Regions from separate parts of the Janthinobacterium sp. LS2A genome, predicted to be linked through region 1. Evidence: predicted binding sites of a transcription regulator. Region 1 holds the regulator's gene; the other holds the start of a gene.

Region 1 (7,976 bases):
ACGCCATGCCTGGTAAACAGATGGCCATCGATGCCGACCTGAACGCCGGCCTGATCGGCGAAGACGAAGCGCGCCGCCGCCGCACGGAAGTGGCGCAGGAAGCGGAATTCTATGGCGCCATGGACGGTGCCAGCAAATACGTGCGCGGCGACGCCATCGCCGGCATCATGGTGACCGTCATCAATATCGTCGGCGGCTTGCTGGTGGGCTTGCTGCAGCACGACATGGGCTTTGCCGACGCACTCAAGAACTACACCTTGCTGGCCATCGGTGACGGCCTGGTGGCGCAGATTCCTTCGCTGATCATATCCACGGCGGCCGGTATCGTTGTCTCGCGCGTGGCCAGCGAACAGGACATCGGCACCCAGCTGGTGGGCCAGCTGTTTGCGAAACCGCAAGTGCTGTATATTACCGCCGGCATCATCGGCGGCATGGGCTTGATCCCCGGCATGCCGAACATGGTCTTCATCCTGCTGGCCTCGCTGCTGGCCGGCTCCGCCTATTTGATCAGCAAGAAGCGCACGCAGGAAAAAGAAGCGGCCGAGAAACCGGCCGAAGCGCCGCAGGCGACCGTGGCGCCCGAGCAGGAAGAAGCGAGCTGGCAAGACATCATGCCCGTCGACACCCTGGGCCTGGAAGTGGGTTATCGCTTGATTCCCCTGGTCGACAAGACGCAGGGCGGCGAATTGCTCAAGCGTATCAAGGGCATCCGCAAGAAATTTGCCCAGGAAGTGGGTTTCCTGGCGCCGCCCGTGCATATCCGCGACAACCTGGAATTGAAGCCGTCCGCCTACCGCATCACCTTGAAAGGCGTGGAAGTGGGCGTGGGCGAAGCGTTCAACGGCCAGTTCCTGGCCATCAACCCCGGCATGGCCAGCGGCACCTTGCCGGGCCTGGCCACGAGCGACCCCGCTTTCGGCTTGCCGGCTACCTGGATCGATGCCAGCCTGCGCGACCAGGCCCAATCGATGGGCTACACGGTCGTCGATGCGGGCACCGTGGTGGCCACGCACTTGAACCATTTGATCACCTCGCATGCGTCCGAGCTGCTGGGCCGCGCGGAAGTGCAGTCGCTGCTCGACCACCTGGGCAAGGATGCGCCGCGCCTGGTGGAAGACCTGGTGCCGAAGATGCTGTCGCTGTCGGCTCTGCAAAAAGTGCTGCAGAACCTGCTGGCCGAGGGCGTGCACATCCGCGACATGCGCACCATCATCGAAACCCTGGCCGAGTACACGGTCAGCACGCAAGACCCGAACGAGCTGACGGCGCTGGTGCGCGTGTCCCTGGGCCGCGCCATTGTGCAGCAACTGTTCCCCGGTGCGGCCGAGCTGTCCGTGATGACGCTCGACAGCCGCCTGGAGCGTTTGCTGATGCAGGCGATGGGCAATGGCGGCGACGGCGCCGGCATCGAGCCGGGCCTGGCCGACACCATCGCCCACCAGGCGGGCCTGGCTGCCCAGCAGCAGGAAGCGCTGGGCCTGACACCAGTGCTGCTGGTGCCAGCGCCGCTGCGCGCCCTGCTGTCGCGCTTCCTGCGCCGCGCCTTGCCTCAACTCAAAGTGCTGTCGCATGCGGAAGTGCCGGAAACCAAGACGATCCGCGTCACGGCGCTGGTGGGTGCGCAGTAGTTATCTTCATTAGCATCGGGGTCAAACCCCCGCTAGCGTTAGCGCGGAGCTTTGCGTTAGCGTCAGTGGGGGTCTGACCCCAGCAGTTGCTTTTGGTCAAAAAAAACATCAATTTCCTCCCGGCAAACTGAATAACGGGTACTTTCCCGTCCTGTTCCTTCGATCGTTTCCTGCAAGCATCGCTAATAATGGAAACTGTCCGAGTGATCTGTGTCCATGTGGAAGACAGCACTCAAGCAACAGGAGTCGATGATGGTCACACAGTTCAGCCAATATTGCGCCACCCCCGCCTTGGGAGGCCGGTCATGAATGTGAAGAAATTTACGGGCGCCTCGTCGCGCGATGCGCTGCGCAAGGTGCGCGAAGCGCTGGGCCCCGATGCCGTGATCCTGTCGAACCGCCAGGCCGATGGCGTGGTGGAAATCCTCGCGCTGGCCAATGACGATGCCGCTTCGCTGGCGTCGCCGCCGGCCGCGTCCGAAATGGCCCAGCCCCGTCCCCAGTTGCAGACCCAGTTCGCCACGCCGCAGCGTCCGGCCGCCCCGGCCCAGCGCCCGGCTGCGCCCCGTCCTGCCGCGCCGCGCCAAGCTGCCTCCGAGCCAGTGGACATGGCCCGCATGCAGCAGATGATGGCCAGCGCGCTGGCGCACGTCAAAGAGAACGCCGCCGCCGAGATGAGCGGCATGATGAATGAAATCCGCGCCATGCGCGGCATGATGGAAACCCAGCTGGCGGAAATTTCGTGGGGCTCGACGCAGCAGCGCGAGCCGCAAAAAGCCGTCGTGCTGCGCGAAATGCTGGCCGCCGGCTTTTCCGCCAGCCTGGCGCGCTATCTGATCGACAAGCTGCCCGCCGGCCTCGACGGTGCGCAAAGCATGCGCTGGATCAAGACCGTCCTCAGCCGCAACCTGAACACGGTGGCCAATGAAGACGCCATGCTGGAGCAGGGCGGCGTGTTTGCCCTGGTGGGCCCGACCGGTGTCGGCAAGACCACCAGCACGGCCAAGCTGGCGGCCCGCTGCGTGATGCGCCACGGCCCGGAAAAGCTGGCCCTGATCACCACCGATGCCTATCGTATCGGCGCGCATGAGCAACTGCGCATCTACGGCAAGATCCTCGGCGTGATGGTGCATTCCGTGAAGGATGAAGCGGACTTGCGCATCGCCTTGAAAGAATTGAAGAACAAGCACACGGTGCTGATCGATACGGTGGGCGTGAGCCAGCGCGACCAGATGGTGACGGAACAGGTGGCCATGCTGTCGGGCGCCGGCGCGGACGTGAAGCGTTTGCTGTGCCTGAACTCCACGGCGACCCAGGAAACCCTCAACGAAGTGGTGCGCGCCTATCAGGGCAGCGGCCTGGCCGGCTGCATCATGACCAAGCTCGATGAAGCGGCGTCGATCGGCAACGTGCTCGACGTGGTGATCCGCCAGAAGCTGAACCTGTTCTATGTGTCGAACGGCCAGCGCGTGCCGGAAGACCTGTACCTGGCCGACCGTGGCTACCTGATCGACCGCGCCTTCAAGCTCAAGCGCGACTCGGCGGCCACGCAGTTTTCCGATGCCGAACTGCCGCTCCTGATGGCGCAGGCGGCCGCCCGCAACAATGAAGCGCGCGGGGTGCACCTTGGCTAATTTCGATTTCGACCAGGCCGAAGGCTTGCGCCGCATGCTGGCCGGCCCGCAGCCGCGCGTCATGACGTTTCTCTCGGCCACGCCGCAGGACGACAAGGGCGCCATGCTGGTCAACCTGGGCGCTTCGCTCGTCTACGGCGGCAATGACGTGCTGCTGCTTGACGCCAGCGGCGGCAGCGATGGCGTGGCCGCGCGCCTGGGACTGGCGCACGGCGCCAGCCTGCGCGACGTGGCGCGCCAGCAGTGCGGCTTGAACCAGGTCATCCACCAGGTGCCGCAAGGTTTTGGCGTGGCCAGCCTGGGCGCGCGCAACCACCTGATGGACAGCATGGACTATGCGGGCGAGGAGGAATTGCGCCGCCTGGGCAAGACTTTCGACGTGCTGGCGCGCCGGAGCGGCATCGTGCTGGTCGACGGCGTCGTGGCAGACGAGGGCGCCTGTTTCCCCGTGCCCTTGATGGCGTCGTCCGATATCGTCGTGCAAGTGTCGACCAGCGCCACCTCGATCAAGGCGGCGTACTGCCTGATCAAGCGCCTGAGCCAGGAACTGGGACGCCGTCCGTTCGGCATTCTCGTCACCGGCGCTTCCGAATCCGAAGCAAAAGTGGTATACGATAATATGGCACAGGCGGCGAGCCGTTACCTGGCCGTGAAGCTGACGTCGATGGGTTCGGTGCCTGCCGATGAGTATCTGCACCGCGCGGCGCGCCTGGGCCGCAGCGTGGTCGATGCGTTTCCGCTGGCCGGCGCCTCGGTGGCGTTTCGCGGACTGGCCGAGCGGCTGGCCCGTTCGGCGGCGCCCGTGCTCGGCGGCACCTTGTACCAGACGGGGAGCCCGCACCAGTTCAGCGCCTGAAGCCAACCGTAGCACCAGATAAGATGAGAAAACAATAAGCAGCCTATGTACACGGTCAAAGGGAAATCGAACAAGGACTATTTGCTGACGGAGCACATTCCGCTGGTGAAGCGTCTGGCGCACCATATGAAGGCGAAATTGCCGCCTTCGGTCGAGGTCGATGACCTGATCCAGGCCGGCATGATCGGCCTGCTCGATGCCATCAGCCGCTATGAAGAGACGCATGGCGCGCAGTTCGAGACGTATGCCGTGCTGCGCATCCGCGGCGCCATGCTCGACGAATTGCGCACCAGCGACTGGCTGCCGCGCAGCATGCGCCAGAACATGCGCAAGATCGAAGAGGCGATGAGCACCTTGCAGCAGCGCCTCGGCCATCCACCGACAGAGTCGGAAGTGGCGAAACTGCTCAAGATGTCGCTGGCCGACTACCAGGAAATGCTGGGCGACGGCGGCGGCCACCAGCTCGTGTACTACGAAGACTTTCATGACCCGGACGGCAATGACAGCTTCCTCGACCGCCATTGCGTGGACGAGGACAGCGACCCCTTGCGTTCCCTGCTCGATACCGATTTCCGGCAATCCGTGATCGATGCCATCGACGCGCTGCCACCACGCGAGAAAATACTCATGGGCCTGTATTACGAAGAAGAGCTGAACCTGAAGGAGATCGGCGCGGTGATGGGCGTATCCGAATCGCGCGTCTCGCAGCTGCATACCCAGGCCGTCGCGCGCCTGCGCGCAACCTTGAGGGAGCAGGCGTGGACTGGTCCAGCGTAATCGGGCTGGCGCTGGCGCTGGCTGGCCTCCTGGTCGGCCAGGCACTGGAGGGCGGCAAGATGGCCTCCCTGCTGCAGCCGGCCGCCTTTGCCATCGTGGTCATCGGCACTTTCGGCGCCGTGCTGCTGCAAACGCGGCTGCGCACTTTCGTGCGCGGTCTGGAAATGCTGCGCTGGGTCTTCCTGCCGCCAGCCGACACGCGCGCCGCGCTGGCGCGCGACATCGGGCAATGGAGCTTGACGGCGCGCCGCGACGGCCCGCTGGCGCTCGAGCGCCTGATGGAAAACACGGCCGACCGCTTCAATGCCAAGGGCTTGCGGATGATCGTGGACGGCATCGCGCCCGACAAGCTGCGCCAGCTGCTCGACGTGGAAATCTCGGCCTACGAAATGGCCGAACGCCAGGCCGTCAAGGTGTGGGAATCGGCGGCCGGCTATTCGCCCACCATCGGTATTCTGGGCGCCGTGCTGGGCCTGATCCACGTGATGGAAAACCTCACCGATCCAAGTAAATTAGGCAGCGGCATCGCCGTGGCCTTCGTCTCCACCATCTACGGCGTGGGCCTGGCCAACCTGCTGTTCCTGCCGGTGGCGAATAAACTCAAGGCCATCGTCTCGCGCCGCGTGCTGCAGTACGAAATCACAGCCGCCGTGCTGTACGACATCGCCACGGGCGACCACACGCGCATCATCGAAGAGCGCGTGTCCAGCCTGCTGCACGAGCACTGACCATGATGCGGCGCGCGCGCAGGAAGTATGACGAGGAACCGGACAACCAGGACCGCTGGCTGATCTCGTACGCCGACTTCATCACCCTGCTGTTCGCCTTCTTTGTCGTGATGTACGCCATTTCTCAAGTCAACGAAGGCAAGTACCGCGTCTTCCAGAACGCCATCGGCCAGGCCTTCAGCCTGGAAAAGGGCGCGCCGCCCATCATCATGGAAGCGCCCCAAGCGATCCCGCTGCCGAATCCCGCCCTGAAACGCCGCACGGAAGCCATCCGCCGCGAGCGTGAACACATGACGCGCCTGGCGCAGGACTTGACGTCGACCCTGGCGCCGCTGGTCAAGGAAGGCAAGGTGCGGGTCACGCAGACGAGCCGCGGCGTGAGCGTGGAAATCAATGCCAGCGTGCTGTTCGACCCGGGCGCGGCGCGCCTGACGGCTGAGTCGGACCAGGCCCTGCGCGCCGTCGCCGTGCTGCTCAAGGACGATACGCACGACGTCCAGGTGGAAGGGCATACGGACGTGCAGCCGATCAGCAATTCCAACTTTGCCTCGAACTGGGAATTGTCGGCCGCGCGCGCCAGCGCCGTGGTGCGCCTGTTCATTGCCAGCGGCGTCAAGGCGTCGCGCCTGACGGCCGTCGGTCACGCCGACAATATCCCCGTGGCGCCCAATGAAACGGCGGAAGGGCGCGCGCGCAACCGCCGGGTCGCCGTGACGATCCTCTCGGGCATCCCGGAAACGGTGACGGAAGTGCCGACAGCGCCCGTGGCGCCGGCACCGGCACCTGCTCCGGCCAACTGACGGTCGTCAACTGCGGGCCGCCGCTTGGTACAATCGCGGCCTTCTTTCTTTTTATTTCTCCATCATGAAAAGCAGCTCCCAGGGCGGTCTCGTCTATTCCACCGAAACGGGCCGCATGTGTCCGGCCTGCCGCCAGCCGCTGGCGCAATGCGCGTGCAAGGCGCAAGCCAAGGCGGCGCCGGCGGGCGACGGCGTGGTGCGCGTGTCGCGCCAGACCAAGGGCCGCGGCGGCAAGAGCGTCACCGTGGTCAAGGGCTTGCCGCTGGACGCCATCGCGCTGGCCCTGCTGGGCAAGCAGCTGCGCACGCAGTGCGGCTCGGGCGGCACGGTCAAGGATGGCGTGATCGAAGTGCAGGGCGACCATGTCGACACCATTCTTGCCGCGCTGACCAGGCTGGGCCACCAGCCGAAAAAGGCTGGCGGCTAGCCGGGGCGCGTGCGAGCGGAGGCGTGCGGCCCGCTGCCATGCGCCTGTGGTAACGTGCATTTCCTTTTATGCGCCACCTCATATGAATAACAAACTGACCGGTATCGCCATCGCCGCTGCCATCGCGGCAGTGCTGGCGGTCGTGTACTGGCCCGCGCCCGATGGCGGCGTACCGGACGCTGCCGCCACTGCCGCCACTGCCGCCGCCAGCGCGCCGCCTGGGCGCAGCCTGGCATCGTATTTGAATATCGATGCCACCCCGGCCGCCGATGCCGCGCCCGTTGTCGTGTCCCTGGCGCAGCGGCTCGAACGCCTGAGCGCCAGCGGCAAGCCGGAAGACGCGTATGCGGCCTATAACCTGATCGACGACTGCATCGTTTTTCAGCGCGAAAGCCGCTTGCCGGGGATGGAATTCGAGCTGGGACGCGAGATGACGGCGGAAGAAAAAGCAGCCCAGCAGCAGTTGTGCGCGGGCATGACGCAGCGCCAGCGCGAGGATCGCCTCGGCTACCTGGCCACTGCCGCGCAAGGCGGCGTGCCGGGCGCGGCCACCCTGTTCCTGTCGGAAGGCCCGTTCGGCGACCGCAGCGCGCTGCGCAACCGTCCCGACGATCCGCTGGTGCAGGCCTGGAAGCGGCAAGCGATCGCCCAGCTGACGGCACAGGCGGACGCGGCGGAACTGACCAGCGTGTCGACCCTGATGATGGCTTACCTGCGCGATGGCGACGTGGTGCAGAAGGACGCGCCGCAAGCGTATGGCTACCTGCTGGCCCTGCGCATGGTCTACAACGACATCCTCACGCCAGGCACGACGAACCCTTACCAGGATGAATACTGGCACTGGCTGCAAAACGAGCTGACGCCGGAACAGCAGGCCGCCGCCCTCACCAAGGCGAATGGCATCGCCGCGAAATTCCGCCAGCATACGGGCCGGCCCGCGCACGGTTGAGTGCGTAGGCCTGCCCCTGCCTGGGCTGGCCCGTGCAGAGGCCAGCCCGTGCGTGGAACCGCTGCGCCTGCCCCGTGTCTGCCAGCTACGGCAGTGCTTGCAGGCGCCCCGATGCCGATCAGGCAGCCATCTTGCGGCGCCGTATGCTATACCCGATCAGGCCCAGTCCCGCCAGCA
Region 2 (7,976 bases), on a different contig from region 1:
CCCGACAACATCGGTAACGTCAACAATGTTGTCGGATTACGCGGGCCTTCTGCCCGCTAATCCGACCTACCCGGCTCGCGCCCTCTTTCAGTCGCGCATGGGCGCCACCATCTCCGCGTAGTCGTACAGCTCGCCTAAAATCTCTTCTCCCCGCTCATCCACCGATTCCGACAGCACGTCGATTTCCGTAAACAGCATTTCGATCGTGCGGGCGCCGCCGTCGCCGTCGAACAGGCGGGCGGCGCGGTGCTGTTCCCAGCGCAGGCTTTCCGCTTCGCTCAGCGTTTGCGGGAAATTGCGGGCGCGGTAGCGGAACAGCAATTCCTGCAGGCGTTCGTCGGCAAACGAGGGGCGGGCCGTGGCCAGCTTGGCCGGCGTTTCGCGGCGCAAGGATTCGAGCAGGCGGCGGTCGTCGTTGCTGACGAAACCGTTATACAGATCCTCATCCACGTCCAGCGCCACGTTCGCGCCAGGGCGCTCGAACACTTCGGCCCAGATGGCATCCATGTTCGGCGCCGTCGCGGCCAGTTGCGCGTTGACCTTCGCCGCGTCCACGTCGATGCCCCATTGCGCGGCCATGGCCGGCGACAAGGTTTTCAGGTTGCCGACCAGCATGGGCGACTTGTTCAGATGCACGCTTTTCACTGGCAGGCGCGTCATGCCTTCGGGCATGGCTTCCTTGCGCGTGAACAGCCGCGTGCGGATGGTGTCGGCGTCCAGTTCGAACAGTTCACGCGGGTCGTAGGCGCAATCCCAGACGAGGATCTCGTTCTTGTTGCTCGGGTGCGTGGCCAGCGGCCAGACGACGCCCACGCAGCCCCGTTCGGCGGGGAACATGCCCGACACGTGCAGGAAAGGCTGGCGCTCGCCGGCGGCCAGGTGCATGCCCATTTCGCTGGCGACCCGGTCCTTCTTGTGCAGCGCCAGGCAGAATTCGAACAGTTTCGGCTGTTTCTGCTTGATCAGGCGCGCCAGGGCGATGGTGGCGCGCACGTCCGACAACGCATCGTGCGCCGCTTCGTGGGCCAGGCCGTTGGCCTTGCTCAAGTGTTCCAGCTTGAAACTGGTCTGGCCATCGTCGCGCTTCGGCCATTGAATGCCTTCCGGGCGCAGCGCATGCGTCATGCGCACGACGTCGAGGATGTCCCAGCGGCCGCAATGGTTCTTCCATTCGCGCGCATACGGATCGATCAGGTTGCGCCAGAACAGGAAACGCGTGACTTCATCGTCGAAACGGATGGTGTTGTAGCCCACGCCGATGGTGCCCGGCTCCGAAAAGGCCGCTTCGATGGTAGCGGCGAACTGGTGTTCGGGCACGCCCAGCTGCAGACACTGCTGCGGCGTGATGCCCGTGATCAGGCACGATTGCGGGTCTGGCAGGAAATCATTGGCTGGCTGGCAATACAGCATGATCGGCTCGCCGATCTCGTTGAGTTCGGCATCCGTGCGGATGGCGGCAAACTGGGCCGGGCGGTCGCGGCGCGGCTGGGCGCCAAAGGTTTCGTAGTCGTGCCAAAGAAAGGTCTGGTTAGTCATTGATGGTCATTACTTGGTTGCTTGATTGGTTATCCGGGCCGTAAACGCGCCGCTGCTACAGTTTTCTGAAAACCTGCCGATACTACACGAGAGGATGGTCATCATCGCGTTTCCCGCATGGTGGCATACATTGCCCGTTCAAGGAGGTCTATCGTGTCAATTCCCATCGCCGCAGGCGGCAATTCCAACCCTTCCGTGACTTCCGTCAGTACGGGCGTTGCCGGCAAGGACGAGAAAGTCCAGCAAAAGGACGGCATCAACGCTGAAATGAGCGTCAACGACCGCACGAAGCTGCAATTGAACGCCTCCATCATGCAGGCGTCGCTGAACGTGTCGATCGGTTCCGAGAACGAGCCGCTGGCGCTGCTGTACAAGACGGCCATCACCAACATCAATGAAGCGCTGAAGGGCCAGTACGGCGACGATGCGATCCAGAACGCGGCGTCGCAGGATAATAGCGCCGAAGCGACGGCGAGCCGCATTGTATCGCTGTCGACCGGGTTTTTTGACGCCTTCAAGAAACAGAATCCCGACCTGGATGACGATGCGGCTCTGACAAAATTCATGGATACCATCAGCGGCGGCATGGAAAAAGGCTTCAAGGAAGCGCGCGATATCCTGGAAGGCTTGAAAGTGCTGGGTGGTGATATCGCCGGCAATATCGACAAGACGTATGAACTGGTGCAGAAGGGCTATGCGGATTTCATCGCCGCGCACAGCAGCAAGAAGGATGACGCTGCCAAGCCGGATGCGACCAAGCCGGCCGACAGCAAGGCTGCCTGAGCTATAGCATGACCCGGTTGCGTCCGCCTGCCTTCGCGCGGTAGAGCGCCGCGTCGGCCGTCGCGATCAGCGCATGGTCATCCTGTTCGGCCGCCAGGCTGGACACGCCGAACGAGCCCGTGATGTGCGGCAGCGCGCTGCGCATGTCGGCGAAGATGACGGCTTGCTGCATGCGTTCGCACAAGCGTTCGGCGACCCGCAGGGCCACGTGTTCGTTGGTATCGGGCAAGATCACCATCATTTCCTCGCCACCGTAGCGCACGGCGAAATCCGTGGGCCGCAGGGCCGCGCCCAGCACTTGCGCGGCGATGCGCAGCGCCTGGTCGCCCGCCTGGTGGCCGTGCGTGTCGTTGAAGCGCTTGAAATGGTCGAGGTCTATCATCACCAGCGACAGCGGCGAGCCGCTGGCGTGGGCCGTGACGATCATGTTCGGCAGTAAATCCGTCAGCCAGGCGCGGTTGTACAGGCCCGTCAGGCTGTCGACCATCGACAGCTGGCGGTAAAACTCGCCCAGTTTCTGCCGGCGGCGCAGCAAGGCGTTGGCGGCGCGGATGCGGAAGGACAGCAGGCGCAGCAGGTTGCGCGCCAGGCCGTTCGATTGCTCGATCAATTCCCAGACGACGGCCGCGTCGATCACCAGCAAGTCGGTTTCTTCCAGGGCGGAAATGGCGGCCAGGTTGCTCGCTTCATCGAGCACCGATTGTTCGCCCACGCTTTCGCCGGGCAAGACCTTGCTGACGGTGCCGTCATCCATGCCCGTATGGATGTCGGCGGCCACGGCCAGCGAACCGCGCAGGACGATGTATAGGCAAGTACCCTGTGTGTCGGCAATGGCTTCGCCCGCTTCGAGGCGCATGACGGGGCAGGGCGCCAGCATGGCGGCCGTCTGGCTATCCGCCCCATCGCGAAATAGCTGTAAATCGCCGATGTTGCAGCCTGAAGCGCCGAAGTTGCCGATCTGTTCCACAATCACACTTTCAAAAAGCCGGCGCGCGCGAGCAGAGGGCCGGTAGCTTCATGATAGCGTAAAGCGGCCTTGGCTGTAACGACAAAGGCTTGCTTGATGTCACTTACTGTGAGAAATACGACAATTATTTCATTGCGGTGTTAATACGCCGGAATGCTTGCAGTTTTATTATTGAAGTTGCCGCGCGTAAAAGGCGGGCCAGATGTGCAAAGGCAGCCTTGAACGGCTGCCTCAGTCTCTGGAAATCCTGCAGGTGGGGAGTTACTCGGCGGTTTCTTCCGCTTCGGCCGTATCGATCACGGCATTCTTGCCGGTGGCGTGGCGCTTGCTGTCTTGCAGGCGGCCCAGGGCGCTATCGATGGCGCGTTTCAGTTTGTCGGTGGCGCCGGCAACGGATTGATGCACGGTGGCGTTCTGTTCGGTCACGGCGATCGGTTGGTAGCCAGCAACGCGTGCTTCCATGACGCAGCGAATATCGTCGGCGCCGCCTTTCGGGCCATTCGTGTCGCTGATGTGGACTTCGATGCGGGTCAGGTTGTCGCGGAAGCGGTTCAGCGCGCTTTCAAGTACGGATTGCACATGTTCGTTCAGTCCAGCGGTGTTGGCGATGGTGCTGTCGGTATGAATATTGATTTGCATATGCTTACTCCTGTCAATTCAAAAAAAACCCATCTCAGGCGTGCTGCGGCCTGGTTGCTGCCCCATGCACATGACCTCTGTGCATGGAACTTATCTTACTCCTCTTTCCAGTATTTCAAGAGGGTGCGCACGATTAAGATGAGCTTAACCCTTCAGCCAGGTCAAGTTTCCACTACGAAATTATTTCAACCATTGATCAGACCGGCGGCGATATTGATCGACAGCCCCAGCACGACCAGGTTGAAGAAAAAGCTCAGCACGGATTGCCCCAGCACGATCTGGCGCATCATGCGCGTCTGCACGGAAACGTCCGACGTCTGCACGGCCACGGCGATGGTGAAGGCGAAATACAGAAAATCCCAGTAATCGGGGTTTTGCTCGTCGTCGGGAAATTTCAACGGGCGCAGTGCGGGATCGGCCTGGTAATACAGGTGGGCGTAGTGGAAGCAGAACAGGGTGCCGACGAGGAACCAGGAGCCGACCAGGGTGAGGATCGTCAAGCCGTAGTGCAGTGCGCGCTCGTCCGGCGCCAGGTCTTTCATCGAAGACAGCTGCGAGACGATGGCCACCAGGCTCATCACGGAAGCGACGGACAGGGCCGACAAGACTGTTGCCGCCCGCTCGTCCTGGCGCGCCGCCATCATTTTCACGCGGTGGTGGTTGGCGCGCATCATCATCCAGGCCATCGTCGCCAAGTAGAACCAGACGGCCACGTTCCACGCCGTCAGCAACCGCGTCATCTGTTGCCACGATGCGGGCAGCAGCAGACCGGCCGCCACGCCAATGACCGTGGCCAGGCTCAGGTGGGGGCGGCTGCGGATGAAGCTGCGGAACGGAAGCGTGATTTTCATGGTGCCAGGATGCATCAGTTGGGATAGCGCATCTTAGCGCTTAAGTTGCCGCCGTGGTGGCCGTCCTGGCGGCCGCTTCCTTCTCGTGGTGGGGGAAGCGGTCCATGCGCGACAGCACGGGGAACAGCACGGCCCAGATGCCCGTCACGGCCAGGGTGGCGGCACCGCCGAAGAGCACGGCGCGCACGAGGCCGAACCAGCCGGCTGTGAGGCCCGACTCGAATTCGCCCAGCTCGTTCGAGGCGCCGATGAAGACGGCGTTCACGGCGCTGACCCGGCCGCGGATTTCGTCGGGCGTCTCGAACTGCACCAGCAGGTGGCGGATGTAGACGCTGACCATGTCGCCGGCACCCATCAGGAACAGCGCCGCCAGCGCCAGCGGGAAATAGCTGGTGCTGCCCAGCACCAGCGTGCCCAGGCCGAAGACGGCCACGCCGCCGAACATCCACGCGCCCACGCGGCGCGTGATGGGAAAGATGGCCAGCGCGATCGAGCACAGGGCCGCGCCTGCACCGGGCGCCGTGCGCAGCAGGCCCAGGCCGCTGGGGCCGATATGCAGCACGTCGTGCGCGAGCGCCGGCAGCAGGGCCGTGGCGCCGCCGAACAGCACGGCAAACAGGTCGAGTGAAATGGCGCCTAGCACGATGGGTTTCGACCAGACGAAGCGCAAGCCTTCGAGCAGGGTATGCCAGCTGACGGGTTCGCGTTTGACCACCTGCGGCGCGGGCGTGGTGGCGCGCATCAGCAGGACGGACACGACCAGCAGCGCGGACGAGATCAAATACACGACCTTGGGGCCGAAGTAATACAGCAAGCCGCCCAGGGTAGGCCCCAGGATGATGGCCACGTGCGAGCTCGACGAGCTGAGCGCGACGGCGCGGCTGAAGTGTTGCGTGGGTACCATGTTCACCAGCACGGCTTGCGTAGCCGGCATCATGAAGGCGCGCGCGCTGCCGAACAGCACCAGCACGGCAAACACGGGCCAGACGATGGAAAGTCCGCTCAGGGTGAACGCCAGCAGGGCCAGCGCGCAAGCGAGCTGCGCCGCCAGGCACCAGGCGATGATGTTGCGGCGGTTGTAGCGGTCGGCCACGTGGCCGGCCGGCAAAATCAAGACGAGGAAGGGGGCGAACTGCGCCAGGCCGATCAAGCCCAGGTCGAACAGGCTGCCCGTGATCTGGTACACCTGCCAGCCGATGGCCACGCTTTGCATCTGCACGGCCACCGTGCCTAGCACGCGGGCGGAAAGATAAAAGGCGAAGTTGCGGTGACGCAGGATGCTGAAGCCGTTGCCGGCAGAGGCGAGAGACATGAAATTTCCAGGAAGCAGCGGGATAGAGCGGTGGTGGCAGCGGGCGCCGCACCAGCCGCGCCCCGCTGTCTGGACGGTGACGCTTACTTGGCCAGGTCGGCTTCCGTGGTGAAGGCGTCCGCGTAGAACTCGTCGGCTGGCAACTGGCACAGTTGCACGAAATCGCGGTTGGCCGACTCGACGACGATCGGCGCGCCGCAGGCATACACTTGATACGCGGACATGTCGGGCAAATCGGCGATAACGGCCTGGTGCACGAAGCCCGTGCGGCCTTCCCACGCGTCTTCCGGCAGGGCGTCCGACACGACGGGCACATAGGTGAACTGCGGCAAGTCGGCGGCCCACTGGCGGCACAGCGCGTCCATGTACAGGTCGTGCGGACGGCGCCCGCCCCAGTACAGGGTGATCGGACGCGGGGATTGCTCGTTGATCATGTGCTCGACGATGGCTTTCAGCGGGGCAAAGCCCGTGCCCGAGGCCAGCAGCACGACGGGCTTGTCGGAATCTTCGCGCAGGAAGAAGGTGCCCATCGGGCCTTCGAAGCGCAGGATATCGCGCTCTTTCATGGTGCCAAATACCTGGTCCGTGAACAGGCCGCCTGGCATATGGCGGATGTGCAAGCTCACGGGGCCGCCTTCGACGGGCGCGCTGGCCATACTGTAGCTGCGGCGCTTGTTGTCGCGCAGCATGATTTCGATATACTGTCCGGCGCGGTAGTTGAGGCGCTCGCTGGCTGGCAACTGCAGGGTCAGCACGACGACGTCGGGCGCGACTTTTTCGATGGTGGTCACGCGCGACGGCATTTTCTTGATCGGGTAATCGCTGCTGCCCGCCACTTCGCGCGCCTGCACCACGAGGTCGCCCTGGGGCACGGCGCAGCACAGCAGCGAGTAGCCGGCTGCCGCTTCATCTTCCGTCAGGGAGCGGGGCTGATATGGCTTATGCTGTACATTGCCGGACACGATCTTGCCCTTGCAGGAGCTGCAGGCGCCACTCTTGCAGCTGTATGGCAGGCCGACGCCGGCGCGTATCGCCGCCGACAGGACGGTTTCGTCCGCTTCACAGCTGAATTGGTGGCCGCTGGGCTGAACAGTAATTTGAAAAGTCATACAATCCTTGAGATGAAAAATATGTTAATGCACTCTTTGCGCAAGCCGTCAGGCTTGCCGCGCCTGCTGATCCTGGGCTGCGGCGACGTCGGCATGCGCTTGCTGCCCCTGCTGCGCGCGCGCTTTCGCGTCTTTGCCGTCACCAGCCAGCCGGCGCGCTGCGCGCAGTTGCGGGAAGCCGGCGCCGTGCCCATCGTGGCTAACCTCGACGACCGGGCCAGCCTGAAACGGCTGGCGGGACTGGCGACGATGATCGTGCACCTGGCGCCGCCCCTGTCGTCGGGCTTGCTGGACCGGCGCACGCGCAATCTGGCCGCCATTTTACCCGAGCATGCACGCATGGTGTATGTGAGCACCAGCGGCGTGTATGGCGATTGCGCTGGCGCCTGGGTCGATGAAACGCGCACGACGGCGCCGGCGAATGCGCGCGCGAAGCGGCGCGTGGACGCCGAACAGGTATTGCGCGGCTGGGGCGCGCGACGCGGCGCCAAGGTGGCCATCCTGCGCGTGCCCGGCATCTATGCGGACGACCGCTTGCCTTTGAAACGCTTGCGCGAAGGCACGCCGGCCCTGGCCGCGGATGACGATGTGTACACCAACCATATCCATGCCGACGACCTGGCGCGCATCATCGAACGGGCCTTGTGGCGCGGCAAGCCGGGACGTGTGTATCACGCCAGCGATGACAGCGAACTCAAAATGGCCGAGTATTTCGATGCCGTGGCCGACACGTTCGGCCTGCCGCGCCCGCCGCGCCTGCCTCGTGCCGAGCTGCGGCA

Evidence for each region. The regulator FliA, encoded in region 1, starts transcription of late flagellar genes. The targets are predictions, from matches to a motif close to CTAAAGTTTNNNNNNNNNNNGCCGNTA.
Region 2: V3C40_RS11745 (DUF5610 domain-containing protein) is a predicted target of FliA. The motif match lies at 1,592-1,618, and genes of this name have one in related genera.

The regions. Positions count from the first base shown of each region.
Region 1 covers NZ_JAZHPB010000007.1:321,786-329,761, reverse strand. Annotated here, with positions in the region: gene flhA (flagellar biosynthesis protein FlhA) at 1-1,628, shown strand, start outside; gene flhF (flagellar biosynthesis protein FlhF) at 1,934-3,262, shown strand; gene V3C40_RS21035 (MinD/ParA family ATP-binding protein) at 3,255-4,118, shown strand; gene V3C40_RS21030 (RNA polymerase sigma factor FliA) at 4,164-4,895, shown strand; gene V3C40_RS21025 (flagellar motor protein) at 4,877-5,623, shown strand; gene motD (flagellar motor protein MotD) at 5,629-6,423, shown strand; gene V3C40_RS21015 (translation initiation factor Sui1) at 6,488-6,850, shown strand; gene V3C40_RS21010 (hypothetical protein) at 6,933-7,799, shown strand; gene V3C40_RS21005 (FxDxF family PEP-CTERM protein) at 7,918-7,976, opposite strand, start outside.
Region 2 covers NZ_JAZHPB010000003.1:321,787-329,762, reverse strand. Annotated here, with positions in the region: gene sbcB (exodeoxyribonuclease I) at 88-1,536, opposite strand; gene V3C40_RS11745 (DUF5610 domain-containing protein) at 1,690-2,319, shown strand; gene V3C40_RS11740 (GGDEF domain-containing protein) at 2,321-3,286, opposite strand; gene V3C40_RS11735 (HPF/RaiA family ribosome-associated protein) at 3,548-3,925, opposite strand; gene V3C40_RS11730 (DUF1345 domain-containing protein) at 4,111-4,776, opposite strand; gene V3C40_RS11725 (MFS transporter) at 4,817-6,088, opposite strand; gene V3C40_RS11720 (CDP-6-deoxy-delta-3,4-glucoseen reductase) at 6,172-7,197, opposite strand; gene V3C40_RS11715 (SDR family oxidoreductase) at 7,210-7,976, shown strand, end outside.